DNA from 2 places in the Bacillus paramycoides genome. Region 1 is predicted to be linked to the other one. Evidence: riboswitches for the same ligand, from Rfam matches in the RefSeq annotation. Region 1 holds a riboswitch; the other holds the start of a gene.
The links. A riboswitch is a leader RNA that binds a small molecule or an ion and turns the genes downstream of it on or off. The one in region 1 is predicted to bind cyclic di-AMP.
Positions count from the first base shown of each region.

Region 2: another riboswitch for cyclic di-AMP. It lies ahead of AAG068_RS09210 (APC family permease); the one in region 1 lies ahead of AAG068_RS03905 (SipW-dependent-type signal peptide-containing protein).

Region 1 covers NZ_CP152427.1:754,576-763,392, reverse strand. The annotation lists gene kdpDN (KdpD-like non-kinase potassium sensor) at 1-257, opposite strand, end outside; gene kdpC (K(+)-transporting ATPase subunit C) at 314-895, opposite strand; gene kdpB (potassium-transporting ATPase subunit KdpB) at 912-3,002, opposite strand; gene kdpA (potassium-transporting ATPase subunit KdpA) at 3,016-4,683, opposite strand; gene kdpF (K(+)-transporting ATPase subunit F) at 4,703-4,783, opposite strand; gene AAG068_RS03905 (SipW-dependent-type signal peptide-containing protein) at 4,780-4,884, opposite strand; cyclic di-AMP (ydaO/yuaA leader) riboswitch at 4,984-5,128, opposite strand; gene AAG068_RS03900 (hypothetical protein) at 5,390-5,620, opposite strand; gene AAG068_RS03895 (hypothetical protein) at 5,636-6,022, opposite strand; cyclic di-AMP (ydaO/yuaA leader) riboswitch at 6,116-6,263, opposite strand; gene thiD (bifunctional hydroxymethylpyrimidine kinase/phosphomethylpyrimidine kinase) at 6,355-7,170, opposite strand; gene thiF (thiazole biosynthesis adenylyltransferase ThiF) at 7,177-8,196, opposite strand; gene thiG (thiazole synthase) at 8,189-8,817, opposite strand, start outside.
Region 2 covers NZ_CP152427.1:1,768,570-1,777,386, reverse strand. The annotation lists gene AAG068_RS09210 (APC family permease) at 571-2,397, opposite strand; cyclic di-AMP (ydaO/yuaA leader) riboswitch at 2,541-2,687, opposite strand; gene AAG068_RS09205 (hypothetical protein) at 2,827-2,955, shown strand; gene panE (2-dehydropantoate 2-reductase) at 3,010-3,954, opposite strand; partial or broken gene AAG068_RS09195 (hypothetical protein) at 4,130-5,605, shown strand; gene AAG068_RS09190 (rhodanese-related sulfurtransferase) at 5,796-6,755, opposite strand; gene AAG068_RS09185 (Nramp family divalent metal transporter) at 7,231-8,526, shown strand; gene AAG068_RS09180 (M23 family metallopeptidase) at 8,483-8,817, opposite strand, start outside.

The sequences.
Region 1 (8,817 bases):
ACTTGTTCTAAATCAGCAATTGCGTGTTCCGTCTCTTTTCTCCCGTGCGTTTCAATTAAACCAATTACAATATCCGTACCATCCTTTTTCATCTCTCTAGCATCATAGAGCATTTTATAACTTTTCCCTACTCCTGGGGCTGCTCCTACATATAGCTTTAACTTCCCGCGATTTTGCTGCCGGATATATTCTAAATATTCCTCTGGCGTTCGCCTTTGAAAAGTTGGTTTATAGTCATCCGCATACAAAACACTCACAACCTTTCTTTCGAAACAACGCTACCTCAATCCGTTAGATTGAGGTAGCACTGTTACTATTTCAGTAATTTCTGTAATTCTAAATTTAACTTTAAGACGTTCACGCGGTTCTCTCCAAATAAGCCAAGTGCCGCACCTTCCGTTTGATCTTTAATCAACTGATTTAACGTTTCTTTCGAAATATTCGTTAATTTAGAGATGCGATCCACCTGTACAGAAGCGGCCTGTGGGCTAATGTCAGGATCAAGCCCTGAACCTGAATTCGTCACTAAATCAATTGGTACTTCTGTCACTGGAACAGCCCGGTTTAGTTTCTTCCATTCCTCAATACTTTTCTCTACTCGTTTCTCTAAATCTGGATTAGACGGTGCATAGTTATTTGAACCAGACGCTTCCGCTTTATATTCAATACTAGAAACACGCCCATGAAAATAACGTGGGTCTGTGAAATTTTGACCGATTAATTTAGAACCAATCACTTCATTTTTATCATTATATATTAGACTTCCATCCGCATTATCCTTCATTACCGCTTGTGCAATACCAGTTACAATAAGTGGGTATACAAGGCCACACAACACTAAAAATGTAAAAGTAATCCGGATGATTGGTGATAGTATACTTTGTTTCTTCGCCATCTTTTTCCCCTCTTCCTTATATAAACAAGCCGACAATTATATCAATTACTTTAATTCCAATGAACGGTACAATCACTCCGCCAAGTCCATAAATAAGTAAGTTTCGGCCAAGTAGTGCATTCGAACTCATCGGTTTATATGCGATACCTTTCATCGCTAACGGAATGAGTAATGGAATAATAACTGCATTAAATATTAATGCTGATAAAATTGCTGACAGTGGTGATGTTAGTTTCATAATGTTCAATGCTTCCATTTGCGGAATCGCAAGTGTAAACATTGCTGGAATGATTGCAAAATATTTCGCGATATCATTTGCAATACTAAACGTCGTTAACGCACCGCGCGTCATTAATAATTGCTTACCGATTCCTACAACCTCAATAATTTTTGTCGGGTTCGAATCTAAATCAATCATATTCGCTGCTTCTTTCGCAGCTGTCGTCCCACTATTCATTGCTAATCCAACATCAGCCTGTGCTAGTGCCGGAGCATCATTTGTACCATCACCTGTCATGGCTACAAGTTTCCCTTTATCTTGCTCTGCTTTAATAACTGCAATTTTATCTTCTGGCTTACACTCAGCGACAAATTCATCTACTCCAGCTTCTTTTGCAATGGTTGCTGCTGTTAATGGATTATCACCCGTACACATAACCGTTTTAATCCCCAATTGACGCAATTGTTCAAAACGTTCACGCATACCAGGTTTTACTGTATCTTTTAAATAGATTAAACCGTAAATACGATTATCCACTGCAACTACAAGTGGTGTCCCGCCCTCTTTTGAAATGAGGTCTGCTTTTTGATTTACATCTTTCGGAATCGTTCCGCCTTGTGATTGAACCCATTCAATTACGCTACCTACAGCACCTTTTCTCACTTTCGTTCCATCTTGTAAATCAACACCACTCATTCTCGTTTCTGCTTTAAATGGAACAAACTCACCTTGTTCTGCAAATGCTCTATCATATGATAGAGATTTCGTTTTTACATATTCGATAACAGATCGGCCTTCTGGTGTTTCATCTAAAACAGAACTAATCGCAGCCCATTTTCCTACTTGCTCAATCGTTTCATTCCCTACAGGAAACAGTGTATGTGCCATCCGGTTCCCGAAAGTAATCGTACCTGTTTTATCTAAAATAATAGTATTAATATCACCCGCAGCTTCTACTGCTTTACCTGACATCGCTAACACATTAAACTTTGTCACCCTGTCCATCCCAGCAATACCAATTGCTGATAATAACCCACCAATTGTCGTTGGAATTAAACAAACTAACAACGCAACAAGTACAGCTGTATCGATTTGAAATCCTAAATAGTTTGTAAAAATTGGTAACGTCACAACAACGATTAAGAAAATAAGAGTTAAGCTCGTTAATACCGTATTTAAAGCAATCTCATTTGGCGTTTTTTGACGAGCAGCGCCTTCTACTAACGAAATCATTTTATCAATAAATGATTCACCAGGATTACTCGTAATAACAATCGTAATCTCATCACTGACGACCATCGTACCACCTGTTACGGAACAAAAATCACCACCCGCTTCTTTTATAACAGGGGCGGATTCCCCTGTTATCGCAGATTCATCAACAGACGCTAACCCTTTTATAACTTCCCCATCACTTGGAATCATTTCTCCTTGTTTTACAATAACAACGTCACCTTTTCTCAAATCAGTTGCTGAAACTTGAACAATATCTCCATTTTCTTTTACAACATTTGCGAACAAATCTTTCTTCGATTGTTTTAAAGAATCAGCTTGCGCTTTCCCCCGCCCTTCCGCTAACGCTTCTGCAAAGTTAGCAAATAAAACTGTAAATAAGAGAATGAGAGAAACTGTTATATTAAACCATCCTGGTACACTACTAGAATGACTTGGAAGAAACGATAAAATGAACGTAATGACAAACCCAATTTCTACAACGAACATAATCGGATTCTTTATCATAACTTTCGGATTCAATTTCGCAAAGGATTGTTTCATCGCATGTTTCACGATATCACGATCCATCGTTTTCGCTTGTCTAACCTCATCTTCTACCGCATGTATGTGTGACTCATTTACTCTTTTTTCTTTTACTACTACCGGTCTCATCATTTACCCTCCATTACTTCAATGTAAGAAATTCTGCAATTGGGCCGAGTACTAACATCGGGAAGAATGTTAATGCACCGACAATTACAATTGTTCCGATGAAAATGCCGCCAAATAAACTATTATCCGTACGGAACGTTCCGACTGTTTCTGGCACAACCGTCTTTTCTTTCAAAGAAGCTGCAACAGCTAGCATCGTAATTAAACTGAAATAGCGCCCTAAAAACATAACTAAACCAGTTGTAATATTCCAAAACGGTGTATTATCCGCTAATCCTTCAAATCCAGATCCATTATTCGCAGCTGACGAGGTGTATTCATATACCACTTGCGTTAAACCGTGGAAACCGGAATGAGAAATAGCATCTGTTCCTAAATTTGTTGAAAGAGCTAATGCTGAAAATCCTAAAATAAGCAGTGGATGAAATAGTATTGTTACCGCAATTAATTTCATTTCCTTACCTTCAATTTTCTTACCTAAAAACTCTGGTGTCCGTCCAACCATCAATCCAGATATAAAGACTGCGATAATCGCATACATAATGATGTTCACAAAGCCTGCTCCAACGCCGCCGTATACTGTATTTAACATCATATTTACGAGTGGTACTAACCCGCCAATTGGTGTTAACGTATCATGCATCGTATTCACAGCACCTGTTTCGGCAGCTGTCGTTACTGTCGCGTAGAGTGAAGAAAATACCGTTCCAAATCGCACTTCTTTTCCTTCTGTACTTCCTTGTACATGTTCGATACCCATTCCATTTAACGCTGGATTCCCATGTAATTCAGATGTCGTAATCGTTATAAACCCTAGTAAAAACACCATGAATAGTGAAACGAAAAGGATACGTCCTTGCTTTTTATTGCCTACCATTCGTCCGTACGTAAACGGAAGTGCTGTTGGCAATAACATCATAAGCATCATTTGCAAAATATTACTCATTTGCCCTGGATTTTCAAAAGGGTGCGTAGAGTTTGCTCCGAAAAATCCACCGCCGTTATTTCCGAGTTCCTTAATTGCTACGAATGATGCAACAGGTCCGCGTAAAATACTTTGTTTCGCGCCATCAATCGTTTGTGCGGTAACTGCACCGTCTAACGTTTGTGGTACACCAAGTGCGACAAAGACTAGTGCTGCAATACATGCGATAGGAAGAAATACTCTCGTTAATGCTCTCGTAAAATCAACGAAAAAGTTACCAAGTTCTTTTCCAGCAAGCCCTCTTATAAATGCCATAACGAGTGCTAACGTCGTTGCCGGTGCTGCAAACATTAAAAATGTAATTCCAATTAATTGTGATAAATAAGATAAACCATTTTCACCGCTATAATGCTGTAAATTTGTATCCGCCATAAAACTAATTGCTGTATTAAAAGCGAGCGTAGGCTCCATTCCTTCAATGTGTGCTGGATTTAATGGCAATACTCCTTGCAGTCTGAAAATGAAGTATACGACAACAATCATAAATCCATTTAATAAAACTAATGATAGTGCGTATTGTTTCCACGTTTGATTGTATTCTTTCACACCCGTAATTTTAAAAATAAGTTTTTCAAAAGGCCCGAATACTTTATCTAGCTTTTTACTCCCTTGAAAGGCTTTCTCTAAATAAATTCCCGTTGGCTTTGCCACAAGAATAAACAACAGCATTGTAATAACAACTGCGACCCAGATCATAATGAATGACTCCCCCTAATTAAAACTTTTCCGGATTTAATAATGCATACACTAAGTACACCGTAATTGCTGCAACAATAACCGATAAGGCAATCATCATGATTGCTTCCCTTCTTTCACAACTTTATCTGACCAACTTGCAAGACTTGCCATCGATGCGACTAACACAACAAAAATTCCAATCATTACAACATCTAACATAGCTATCCCCCATTCTTTTTTGTAAAAATTTACCATTAAAATATTAAAAAAGAACACTGAGCTCTACTCAGTGTTCAAAAAATGAACAACAAAAAGTAAACCTCCTCTCTAAACGCTTACGAGGTTAGCTGTCGGATTCGGGCCTAAAGAGTAGCCCTACTTTCAAACTGAAAGATTCACCCCAAGTGACGATGCACAAAATTGGTTCCCCCGCTCCATTTCTGGAACTCAGCGATTTTAGGTTTTTTTGGAAATTTTATGAATGATTTATGAGAGTAAATATACTCCTCTATATTTCACTTGTAAAGAGGCAAATTACTGAAAATAAGAAAATATCATTCTATTTAAACGCTTACATTAAGTATTATTAATATCCTTTCATCTATTTTCTCGTATTTTCTTTCTTTTTCATAGAAATGATCTTTTAAATACGAAATAAAAAGAGCGAATGACATGAAGTGCATAGCTTGTTGCACTTCGCATTCGCTCTTTTTTCACTCACTATTTATTCCCCCCGTAAAAAAGCACGTAAATTTCTCCCACGAATATAAACTTGTGACAATTCTGCATGTAATTGCTCATATTCGATAACATCTGTTTTTAAATATAAAGCGTCTTTCGATGGCAATATGATATAGGGCCTTGGAAAAATAGGATCGAGCACCACCAATTCTTGAACTCGCTCTACCGATACCGCCCAACGATTCGCTATATCTCCTAGTAACAACACTTTCATCTTCTTTCCCCCACCCTATTCAAAAAATAAAAAAGAAATATTATCACAATTCGTAAACACGACAAATGTAGCTCCAATTGTTTCATAGAGCCTCGCTGGATATCGTTTATTCCTTGTAACAACAGTAATAGGTGCTTGAAAAGAAAAGCGAATATGTTCTGTAAAGAAGCTAACGATTGGAAGCTCATCACCTAGTAAAATCACCTTCTTAATACACTCACAAATACTAGTAAAATCCTGCTCCTGACTACAACTATACGTCCAATCAAACCCATAATTCCTAACTTCAGCCGCTATCTCTTCATTTGCTGTAAAAATAATTAACTCATGTTGAAATGCTACTAAATCTATTAGACTATTTACCTTACTTTCTTCTCCAACACAAATAAGTGTTAATTCCATGTACCTCATCCTCCTTAGCATAAAAGAAATCAAACATAGATTGATATTCCCCTATACTAATCAGATTGATGAAGTGATGTATCCATCATGGCACCGTCCTCTCTCAAGACGCTTACGAAGTTAGCTGTCGGATTCGGACTTTGAGAGTAGCCCTACTTTCAAAATTGAAAGATTCACCCCTAGTGACACTGCACAAATTGGTTCCTCCGCTCCATATAATTGGACTCAGCGTATTACAAAAAATATATTCTGGCTGATATATTACTCCTGTATTTGGAAAAAGTAAACAGAAAAAAAGTCAGTTACAAAACTGACTTTTCTACTATTCATGCTTATGCTTTATTCAATTTGTATGCAAAATGATTCGTCGGTCCATGACCACTACCAATATTCAATGGCTCTTCAATTGCTATACTAATAAATCGTTTTGCCTCTTGAACTGCCTCTTCCATCGAGTATCCTTTCGCAAGGCCAGCTGTAACTGCTGACGCAAATGTACACCCGCTTCCGTGTGTTTGCTTTGAAGGAATTCGCTCACTTCTAAATTCAATAAACTTTTCTCCATCAAAGAGTAAATCAATTACTTCATTACCTTGATATTCTGCATGTCCGCCCTTCATAAGTACATATTTCGCACCTAATTCATGCAGTACTTTTGCAGCTTCTTTACTATCTTCAACGTTATGAATTTCCAGCCCAGTTAACACTTCTGCTTCTGGAACATTCGGCGTGATAACAGTTGCTACTGGTAATAAATATTCTTTTAATGCTTGTACTGCTTCTTGTTGTAATAATGATGCACCGCCCTTAGCAATCATAACAGGGTCTAGTACAATATTATTCCAGCCAAACTTATTAATATATTCTGCTACAATTTGAATAATTTCGCTGTTAAATAACATTCCTAGTTTCACAGCATCTGGTGTTAAATCCGTACCAATTGAATTCAACTGTTCCGTAATACCTTCTAACGAAACTGGATATACCCCTTGAACGCCAAGCGTGTTTTGAGCAGTAATTGCCGTAATAGCCGTCATCCCATACACACCAAGCTCTTGGAATGTTTTTAAATCTGCTTGAATGCCGGCACCGCCGCCACTATCAGATCCTGCAATTGTTAAAGCTTTATTTACTTTCATCCCACTCATCCTTTTCTATCCAAAATAGCGATGATAAATTGTTTTTGCTTCGCTTATATCCTTCGTTCCATGTACAAGTACACGACCATCTTTAAAAGCAACTAATTTCTTTTCTTCCACAGAAAATGATAATAAATATGGATTTACATTTAAATCATGCACACGATCATTCAGCAGTTCTTTGTATCGTTCAAAATCTATTTCCTCTTTATGAGGTGGTCTAATTTGAACTGTATTTCTCCCGCATAACACTGCTGTTTTCGATGTATTATCTTTATTTAAATACGGATACAATGCATTCTCTCCACACGAAGGACAATTGTGCTTACGAAGCTTTTGCACATTCATACATGAATATTCATTCTTCCATACATCAAACGATACAAGTCCATCTCGAAGCGATTCGTAATCTTCTACTAACAGTTTAAGAGCTTCCGTTACTTGATGAGAAACGACGAGAGATACAGCAGGTGATATAATTCCCGCTGTATCACATGTCGCCCCGCCAAGCGGAATCGATTGTAATAAACAAGATAAACATGGCGTTTTACTAGGAAGAATTGTGTAAGAAAGGCCGTAACTCCCTACACATGCTCCGTAAATCCATGGAATAGAATGTTTTTGCGCTATATCATTTACAATGAAACGCGTTTCGAAATTATCAGTTGCATCAATAATTACATTAACGTTTGTAACGAGTTCTTCTAATTCCTCAGCCGTTACGTCTTGAACGAGAGCTTCTACTCTTACTTCACGATTAATCTCTTCTAGACGTTTCTTTGCCGCTACAGCCTTCGGAAGATTATTTTCCACATCACTCTCTGCGTACAATTGCTGCCTTTGTAAATTACTCCAATCGACATAATCCCGGTCAACAATCGTTACTGTGCCTACACCAGCTCTTACAAACATCTCTGCATTTGCACTACCTAATGCACCTGCACCGATAATAAGTACATGTTTTTCTCTTATTTTTCGTTGCCCGTCTTCTCCAATTGGAGAAAATAATTCTTGGCGAGAATATCGATTATTCAACTACACTCATTCCTTCTAAAGGACTACTTGCTGTTGCACAACGTTTACGTGCAATACGACCTGCCTCAAATCCTAAACGTCCTGCTTCAATACCTAATTTCATTGCCTGCGCCATTTTAATAGGATCTTTTGCTCCTGACACAGCAGTATTTAATAACACACCATCCGCTCCTAATTCCATCGCAAATGCTGCATCAGCTGGGCTACCGATACCAGCATCAACGATAACTGGTACTGTCGCTTGTTCAATAATGAAGCTTAAATTTAACGGATTTACAATACCAAGCCCTGAACCGATTGGGGATGCTCCTGGCATAATTGCATGCACACCTAGTTCTTGTAATTTACGTGCTAATACAACATCATCAGATGTATACGGAAGTACGATAAACCCTTCTTCTAGTAACATTTCAGATGCCTTTAACGTTTCTACTGGATCAGATAATAACGTTCTATCATCACCAATAACTTCTACTTTAATCATGTCGCAAAGCCCTGAAGCTTTTGCTAATTTTGCAATACGAACAGCTTCTTCAGCATTTTTTGCTCCGGCTGTATTTGGTAATAACTTATATTTTTTCACATCAAGTTTCTCTAATAAATTAGGCTGCTTTGCATCGA
Region 2 (8,817 bases), 1.0 Mb from region 1:
ACTATTACTATCGCATTTTATTATTCTATTTTCTTGCACATAATTTGAGATGGTTAAAATAGAGAACGTTCTCACCGCGATCCATGTATGAACCACCTCTCTCAACTTTTATTGCTACAGTACTTACTTATTGTTATAAAACATTTCATATATGATTAGTATGAATAATATTGTATAAAACTTCTATTTTATAGCCATTTCCACATTCACATAGTGAATATATTACATAAAAATATTATTTGTTATAAACTAAAAAACGTACGTAAATATGAAATTTCGTTTTGTTTTTCATGTAAGTTTTGTACTGTAAGGTCATTTAAACACAGCTATTTATATAACGTAAAGAAGTATTTTCATTCCCTTTATTTTCAAGCTTTATTGTCCTTATTCCAAAATATAATCCTCTTCACTTTTCCAATTGAAATATCCATATATCACAACAAAAACCTCTACTTATTTACAGATTCAAAAATTATATCAATATATCTTTTATACTCATATGCAATTATGCATAGTGTATACACAAAAAGGATAGCTTCACTTTCATGAAGCTATCCTTAAAAAATCTTCTTACTTTTTCAAATGATATGGAACTGTCGTAATAACAACATTTCTTTTATAGAGTAAATACGCACGAATGAGTAAACTAGACTGATTATGAAGAATGTTATGCCAACCTTTTTTCGGAATGAACTGTGGTATAACGACAGTAACACGGTAATTTGATTCACTCGCTTTATATTGCACTGTATCAATAAACTTTGTTAGCGGTTGAATAATACTTCTATAATGAGAATGTAAGGTAACAAGTCTTACTTCAGGTTGCCACTTCTTCCATTTCTCTTCAAATTTCTTTTCCTCTTCCCTGTCAAAAGCAACATATACAGCGATAACTTGATCTGCAGAAAGAGACTTCGCATAGTTCAATGAGTTTTCTACCACGTGCGTCATACCAGCTACAGGAACGACAATTACATTTCCTTCAATCGGAACAATCCGTTCACAAGTTTTTAAACTTAGTTGGTCTCCTACTGCATCATAATGCTTCTTAATTCGGTGGAACAAGAAGATAATAACAGGTAAGAAAATAAGGATTGACCATACTTGTGCGAATTTAGTTAAAAAGAACATAATCATTACGATAAAACTAATGACTGCTCCAATTAAATTGACCGTTAATCGTAAAGCCCATCCTTCAGGCTTTTCGCGAAGCCATTTTAATACCATCCCCGTTTGAGAAAGTGTAAATGGAATAAATACACCTACTGCATATAGCGGAATTAAATGTTCTGTTTGTCCTTGGAAAGCTACAATTAAAATAATTGAGGCAACTCCAAGTATAATAATACCGTTTGAGTAACCTAGGCGGTCTCCTCTAATCGTAAACATTCTCGGTATAAATTTATCTTTTGCAAGGTTAACCGCTAATAAAGGAAATGCAGAATAACCAGTATTAGCAGCGAGAATTAATATTAAAGCCGTTGTACCTTGTATGAAATAGTACATGAAATTACGTCCAAATGTTTGTTCAGCAATTTGTGAAACAACTGTTACTTCTTTACTTGGAGTAATTCCGTAATAATAAGCTAAGAAAACAATTCCTGAAAATAAAACGGCAAGTAATGCACCCATTGCAAGCAATGTTTTCGCAGCATTGTTAGGTGCAGGATCCTTAAAGTTTGGAATTGCGTTAGAGATCGCCTCAACACCTGTTAAAGCCGAACTACCTGATGCAAATGCTCGTAACAGTAAGAACAAACTAATACCCGCAACCGGAGTTCCAATTGGCGTGTGTAATGTCGGTGAAACTTGACCAGTTATAATATTATATATACCTACACCAATTAATATAAATAGTGCTAGAACAAATAAATAAACAGGATATGCTAAAACGGAAGCTGATTCCGTTACCCCTCTCAAATTTAATATCGTAATAAATATAACAAATATAATCGCAATGATTACATTATGTGCATGTAAACTAGGAAAAGCTGATGTGAGCGCATCTGTACCTGCTGATACACTTACCGCAACAGTTAAAATATAATCCACTAATAAAGATCCTCCAGCTATTAACCCTGGATTCATCCCTAAGTTTTCTTTTGATACAACATACGCGCCTCCGCCATGCGGATAAGCAAAAATAATTTGACGATAAGATAAAATAAGGGCTGTCAATAATACTAATACCCCAACAGCGATCGGAATTGAATACCAATAAGCAATCGCTCCAAGACCTGCTAAAGCAATTAAAATTTGCTCTGGTCCGTATGCAACCGATGACAATGCGTCAGAAGATAAAATAGCTAACGCCTTCGTTTTATTAAGCTTTTGTTCTCCTAACTCTGTTGATTTTAACGGTCTTCCAATTAAAAATCTTTTAATAGATGAAACCAATGCTGTCCACTCTCCAATAATTTTGTACGAACTTTTCTGCTAGTTACAGCGAATAAACTATTTCCTCAGAAAACAAAAATGTCTACAAGCCATAACGAAATAGACTTGTAGACATTATATTTTTTGTCGCACAAGCTCCACCTTCCTTCTCAATATAACGCTTACGAGGTTAGCTGTCGGATTCGGGCCTATGAGTAGCCCTACCTTTTTCAAGGATTCACCCCATTGGATTAAGAACTAATCCATAAGAACGGGTCCCCCGCACCATGCGGTTTCAGCGATTTAGAAAATTGAAACTGTGGATTATAATACTCCTTTATTTTCAAAATGTAAATAAAAATTTTTAAAAAGACAAAATTTAAATGATTTCGCATAATTCGCCGGTAAACATACATAATGAATACTAAAAAATTGATAAAGGAGACTCACATGTCTAAAGAAAAGAAGCCTATTTTTTCCGATTCCTATTTAGATGCATTAGCAAATGAAATTAATCAATTATACGGTAAACGTGAACAGGAAATAAATTTGACAGATAGAACGAAAAGAAACAAATAAGTTGTCATAAAAAAGAAAGCAATACACTTATATATTGCTTTCTTTTTTATTTTTTCATACATCCAATTCTATTGCTGATTTGTTAAAGGTCATTTCTTCATACACTTTCAAATTTTGATATACCGTACCCAATAATGGTGCTTCTATAGAAAATTGTTCTGCTACATCTAGTAAGTATCCTTGTAAGTGCTCGCCTTCAATGAACGAACCTTTTTCCATATCCCGCTGCATCGATGACTTCATATCATATGAAATTTTATCAATTGTTTTCATATGTTCTTGGGCAATACCATCCTTAACTGGAGCTTTCATAGATCTCATGATTTGCACACATTCTTCAAATAAGTTTTGGATAAAAGCGCGTCCACCTTCGCTTTCGCGAATCGGTCCTATCGGTGCCCGCATTAATGTTGTCACACCCGACATTACAGTAATAAATAAATATTTATGCCACATATCTTGCATAATGTTTTCACTTAAAACAAAACTAGATTTCGTACCTGTAAATGCTTTAGCAATATGCTTTATTCTCTCTGAATCTTGAGGCTTCATTTCTCCAAACACAAGTCTATTTGCAGCACTCGTCTGTACAATCTCTCCTTGATCGTTTAACGTCGTCTCGATAAAGCATAAACCGCCAATCACTTTCTCTTCACCAAATTCTTTTTGTAATAGTGGTACATGTGCGATACCATTTAGTAATGGAATGATGACAGTTCTTTCGCTAACAAACGGTTTTACATCTTGAATTGCCTCGTTTAAGTGATACGCTTTTGTTGAAAATAAAATAACATCAAACTGAGAAGTTTGATCTTCTTTCGTTATTAATTTTAGTTGGAAGGAAAAATCCCCGTTAACACTTCGGATTACAAGCCCTCTTTCCTCCAATTGTTTTTTCCGTTTACTACGAACAAGAAACGTAACATCTTCTCCCTTTTCTACTAAGCGACCTCCAAAAAAGCCTCCAACACCACCAGCTCCTAATACTAAAATACGCATGCAACATCCCCCTTTTCAAAATATAATTTTATAACTTTTCGTATACATAACATTATACATGTCCCCTGCTAAATAAGCTGAATTTTCATACTTAACCAAGTGTAAAACAGTGGTTATTTTCAAATAAATTTGGGCATGTTGTTTTTATAGCATATATGGAAAGGAAACAATGTAAATGGAGGCAATACAAACAATCGAGGAAAAGGATGTAACAACAGCTATATTTCAATTTATATTCCCGTTTTCTTTTAAAACTGGATATGAACAAAATATGTTTCCCTTCTTACAGAAAAATGACTTTCACCCTTTTCGACTCGATCATCTTGAAAATGAAAATACATACTACGGAAAGTTTCAAGTTTCACATCAGAATATGGAAGCATATTATCTTTCATTTACAAATAAAATACTCTTTCCTCACTCAGAACATCAAAAAGGATTGCAGCGTTATTCTAAAGACCTTAACTTAACTGGACATTTAACAACAAATCTTATTTCCGTTCCATTTAAGATTCATTCTATTGACGTAACACTTTGTCCTTATGAGCTCGGCTTCTTAACAATTCGGACGGAAGTAGAAACCGCTCCAAACATGACATTATCGGAAGCAATTGAATTCGCTGCCCGCTTCCGTATACTTGAAACTAAAAATGATACAAACGAGACTATTTGTATTGAATGTAATGGAAAAAAATATTCACAAGTAGAGAAACTTATATTCGGCTATTTATTTCATGGGGTAACCGACTTCTTTGAGAAAAAGAGATTGCGGAGCTCTTACTTTCAAACATTCCCATTCTTTGAAGATCAACGAATGTATGTACAAACTTTATTATCCATAGACAAAGAGTCGGACCTTCATGTAGTTGATGTATACCGAGCTTCCAGTCTTTCCGGATTAACAGACGATGGTAAGCCCTATATTAGTGCAAATAATGTTCCTTATATTCAAGATTATTTAACAAAACATTCTTATCAAAGATGGGCCCCTAATCGCTACTTTATTATGGAAGAACACATTTTTACATGTATAACAAATGAAGGTGAGCAAGCAATCGCTAAACTTGCGAGTCAAATGTATGGGGAGTTTTATTACGCTTTGTTATTAAATCTATTTCATAAAGTTGTTTTATTAAAAATGGCAAACGCTTATGCCGAGTTAAATATTGAACAAGATACAAATGAAATAGAGCAATTAATTTATTCAATCAATTCGTTTACAGCGAATTACTTTTCTTTAGAGTTAGTATCTCAATCACAGAGTGAAGATATTTTCTTTCGATTAAGAAAGCTTTTTAACATTGAAGTACTATAATCGAATGCAAAACAAAATCTTGATAGTTTGTTTAAATATCAAGAAAATGTCGCTTCAAAAAAAGATAGCCTTTTACTATTAATTTTAACGCTCTACTCTGTAGTAGGCCAACTGTTAGGTTTTACTATGATTGATTTGTTAAGAAACACCGATTCAAACAAAATATCGTCGCCACTTGAATTTTTCGCGCTTTTAATAGCTATTAGCGGCATCGTCATTTCACTTATTTTAGGTGCACAAAGTTTATACCAATGGGGCATACAACATAAACGAAGAAAAGCGTGGGTAAAACAAACTGTACTTTCTGCTGTGAAAGAGAAAGATGATAAGAAGTAAAGAAGGTTATTCTCAAATTTAAAATACGTGGTACACGTTTTAGTAAACGAAATTTTTATCGGCGATATATTTCGATTATATCAGCGCAACTCGAAATATATTGCCGATTTTTAAGATATATTGACTTACCGAAAAAAGCTGACAAAAAAAGTACTCCAAAATAAAATTTGGAGTACTTTTTTATTAAAACTTACTTTCCTGCTTCGATTTTTTCTAATGCAGCAGCTACTTGTTCTTCTGTTAATTCATGTTGTATTACGTAGCGGTTACGAGGGCTTACACGACATTCATGAGAACATGCACGTAAATATTTCGCTTCGTTTTCTTCAGAACATAAAATTTTCTTATTACATTCTGGATTTGAACAGTTTACATAGCGCTCACAAGGTTCACCTGAGAAGTGGTCTTTACCAACGATAACATGTTCTTTTTGGTTTACTGGTACAGCGATACGCTCATCAAACACGTAACATTGTCCATCCCAAAGCTCACCTTGTACTTCTGGATCTTTTCCGTACGTTACAATACCTCCGTGAAGCTGACTTACATCTTCGTAACCTTCACGAACTAACCAACCAGAAAACTTCTCACAACGAATTCCGCCTGTACAATACGTTAAAATCTTTTTGCCTTCAAGTACTTCTTTATTTTCGCGAATCCAATCTGGTAATTCACGGAATGATTCGATATCAGGTTTAATCGCACCTTTGAAGTGACCTAAATCAAATTCATAATCATTTCGTGCATCAATGATAACTGTATCTTCTTGTTTCATTGCTTCATAAAAATCTTTTGGCTCTAAATACTTACCAGTGATTTCGTGTGGGTTAATGTCATCTTCTAGACGAAGTGTAACTAATTCTGGACGAGGACGCACGTGCATTTTCTTGAATGCATGACCATCAGCTTCATCTATTTTAAATACGATGCCATCAAAACGTGGATCGTTGTTCATAGCCTCCATGTATTTCTCTGTTTGTTCTACAGTACCAGAACAAGTTCCGTTAATACCTTCTTTTGCTACAAGAATTCTACCTTTTAATTCAAGTGAATTACAAAATGCTAAATGCTCTGCCGCGAATTCTTCTGGGTTTTCAATTGTTGTGTACATGTAATATAGTAATACTCTATATGGTTTTGTAGTTGCCAATGTATTTCTACCACCTATCTAATTTTTAAAATCATGTATAAGTTAACGTTCATATCAAAACATATATAATAAGAAAATGAATCCATTTTCTTCTCTTTATACTATTTTCTATCAGTTAACAAAAATAAAAAACAAGATTACACACCAAAACACTATGGTTATGTTGTAATCCCAATATATTATATATCATACAAATGCAATTCCATCAATTAATATGCTGTATTATCGGCTTTATGTTCACATAAATTTCAAAAATAGTCCTTTAATTTATTATGTTTCCCCACGTCTTCACACCATAAACTCCCAATTTTTTATAACGTCACACCATTCATTGTATAAAGGCATATAATTTGCACTAAGGAAACATTTATGTTCAAATAAAAATATCATCTAATACATTTACATGTATTGAAATAAACAATAAGAATACTTACAATAATTTCATCATGTTAACATTTCAAAGGGGAAAACGACTATGAATAAAGATATATCAAAAAATGAACAAGTCCCTTCTCAAAGTACAACTGTTCAATCAGCGCATTTAGCATTAAGCGGACAAACGAAAGGTTTAAAAAGACTATTACCTTTTTTAGGTCCTGCTTTCATCGCTTCAGTCGCTTATATTGATCCTGGCAATTTCGCGACAAATATTGCCGCTGGATCACAATATGGATATTTATTACTCTGGGTAATTCTCGCTTCTAATTTAATGGCTGTATTAATCCAAACTTTATCAGCTAAATTAGGAATTGCTACAGGTAGAAACCTTCCTGAAATTGCTCGAGAAAACTTCCCAAAACCTGTTTCCATCGGCTTATGGATACAAGGTGAACTCGTTATTATGGCTACTGATTTAGCTGAATTTATCGGGGCAGCACTCGGATTGTATTTATTATTTGGAATTCCGATGCTACCTGCCGCTTTAATTACAGCAGTCGGATCATTTATTATTCTTGAGTTTCAACGCAGAGGATTTCGTCCATTAGAAGCTATCATAACAGGAATGATTTTCATCGTTGTTATCGCTTTTGGTGTACAAGTCTTTTATGCAAAACCGGAATTAAGCCCTCTACTTTCAGGGCTCTTCATTCCAAAATTCCAAGGTGTAGACAGTATATTACTTGCAGCGGGAATTTTAGGTGCGACAGTTATGCCACACGCAATCTATTTACATTCCGCCTTAACGCAGCGCCGCGTAGTCGGAACAAATGATGAACAAAAGAAAAAGATTTTCCGCTTCGAGTTTATTGATATTATTATCGCAATGGTTATCGCTGGAGCAATTAATGCAAGTATGTTAATTGTTGCTGCTGCACTATTCTTTAAAAATGGCTTACATGTTGAAGACCTTGATGTTGCTTTTAACCAGTTTAGTACTTTAGTCGGTCCTGTATCAGCTGCTTTATTTGGAATTGGGCTCTTATCAGCAGGACTATCTAGCTCTTCTGTCGGTACAATGTCAGGCGATATAATAATGCAAGGTTTCATTCGAATGCATATTCCGTTATATTTACGACGTTTTATTACAATGATTCCACCATTAGTAATTATCGCTTTAGGTGTAAATCCAACTTACGCTCTAGTCATGAGCCAAGTCGTCTTATCATTCGGTATTGCCTTTGCGTTAGTACCACTGATTATGTTTACAAGCAGTAAAACAATTATGGGTGCGCTCGTTAACCACCGCATAACAACTTTTATCGCTTGGATTATTGCTGCACTTGTTATCATTTTAAATATTTTCTTACTGTATCAAACATTTGTAGGTTAATAAGAAAAGGTATTCCAATAATACTGGAATACCTTTTTTCATTACCACTTATGTACGTACCTTTTTCCGGCATTATCACACCTTTCTCAGTTCGAAAGTAAAGTGGTAATCCTTCCGAAAGAAATATGCTCACCTTGGATGGATCCTGCCTTTGATGATGAATATGCAAATGCGGCTCACTTGAACTTCCTGAGTTACCGACCTGAGCAAGAAATTCTCCTCCATTTACATGTTGTCCTTCTTTAACTTTAATTGATCCTTGCTTTAAATGGGCAAGAATTAAATATGTCT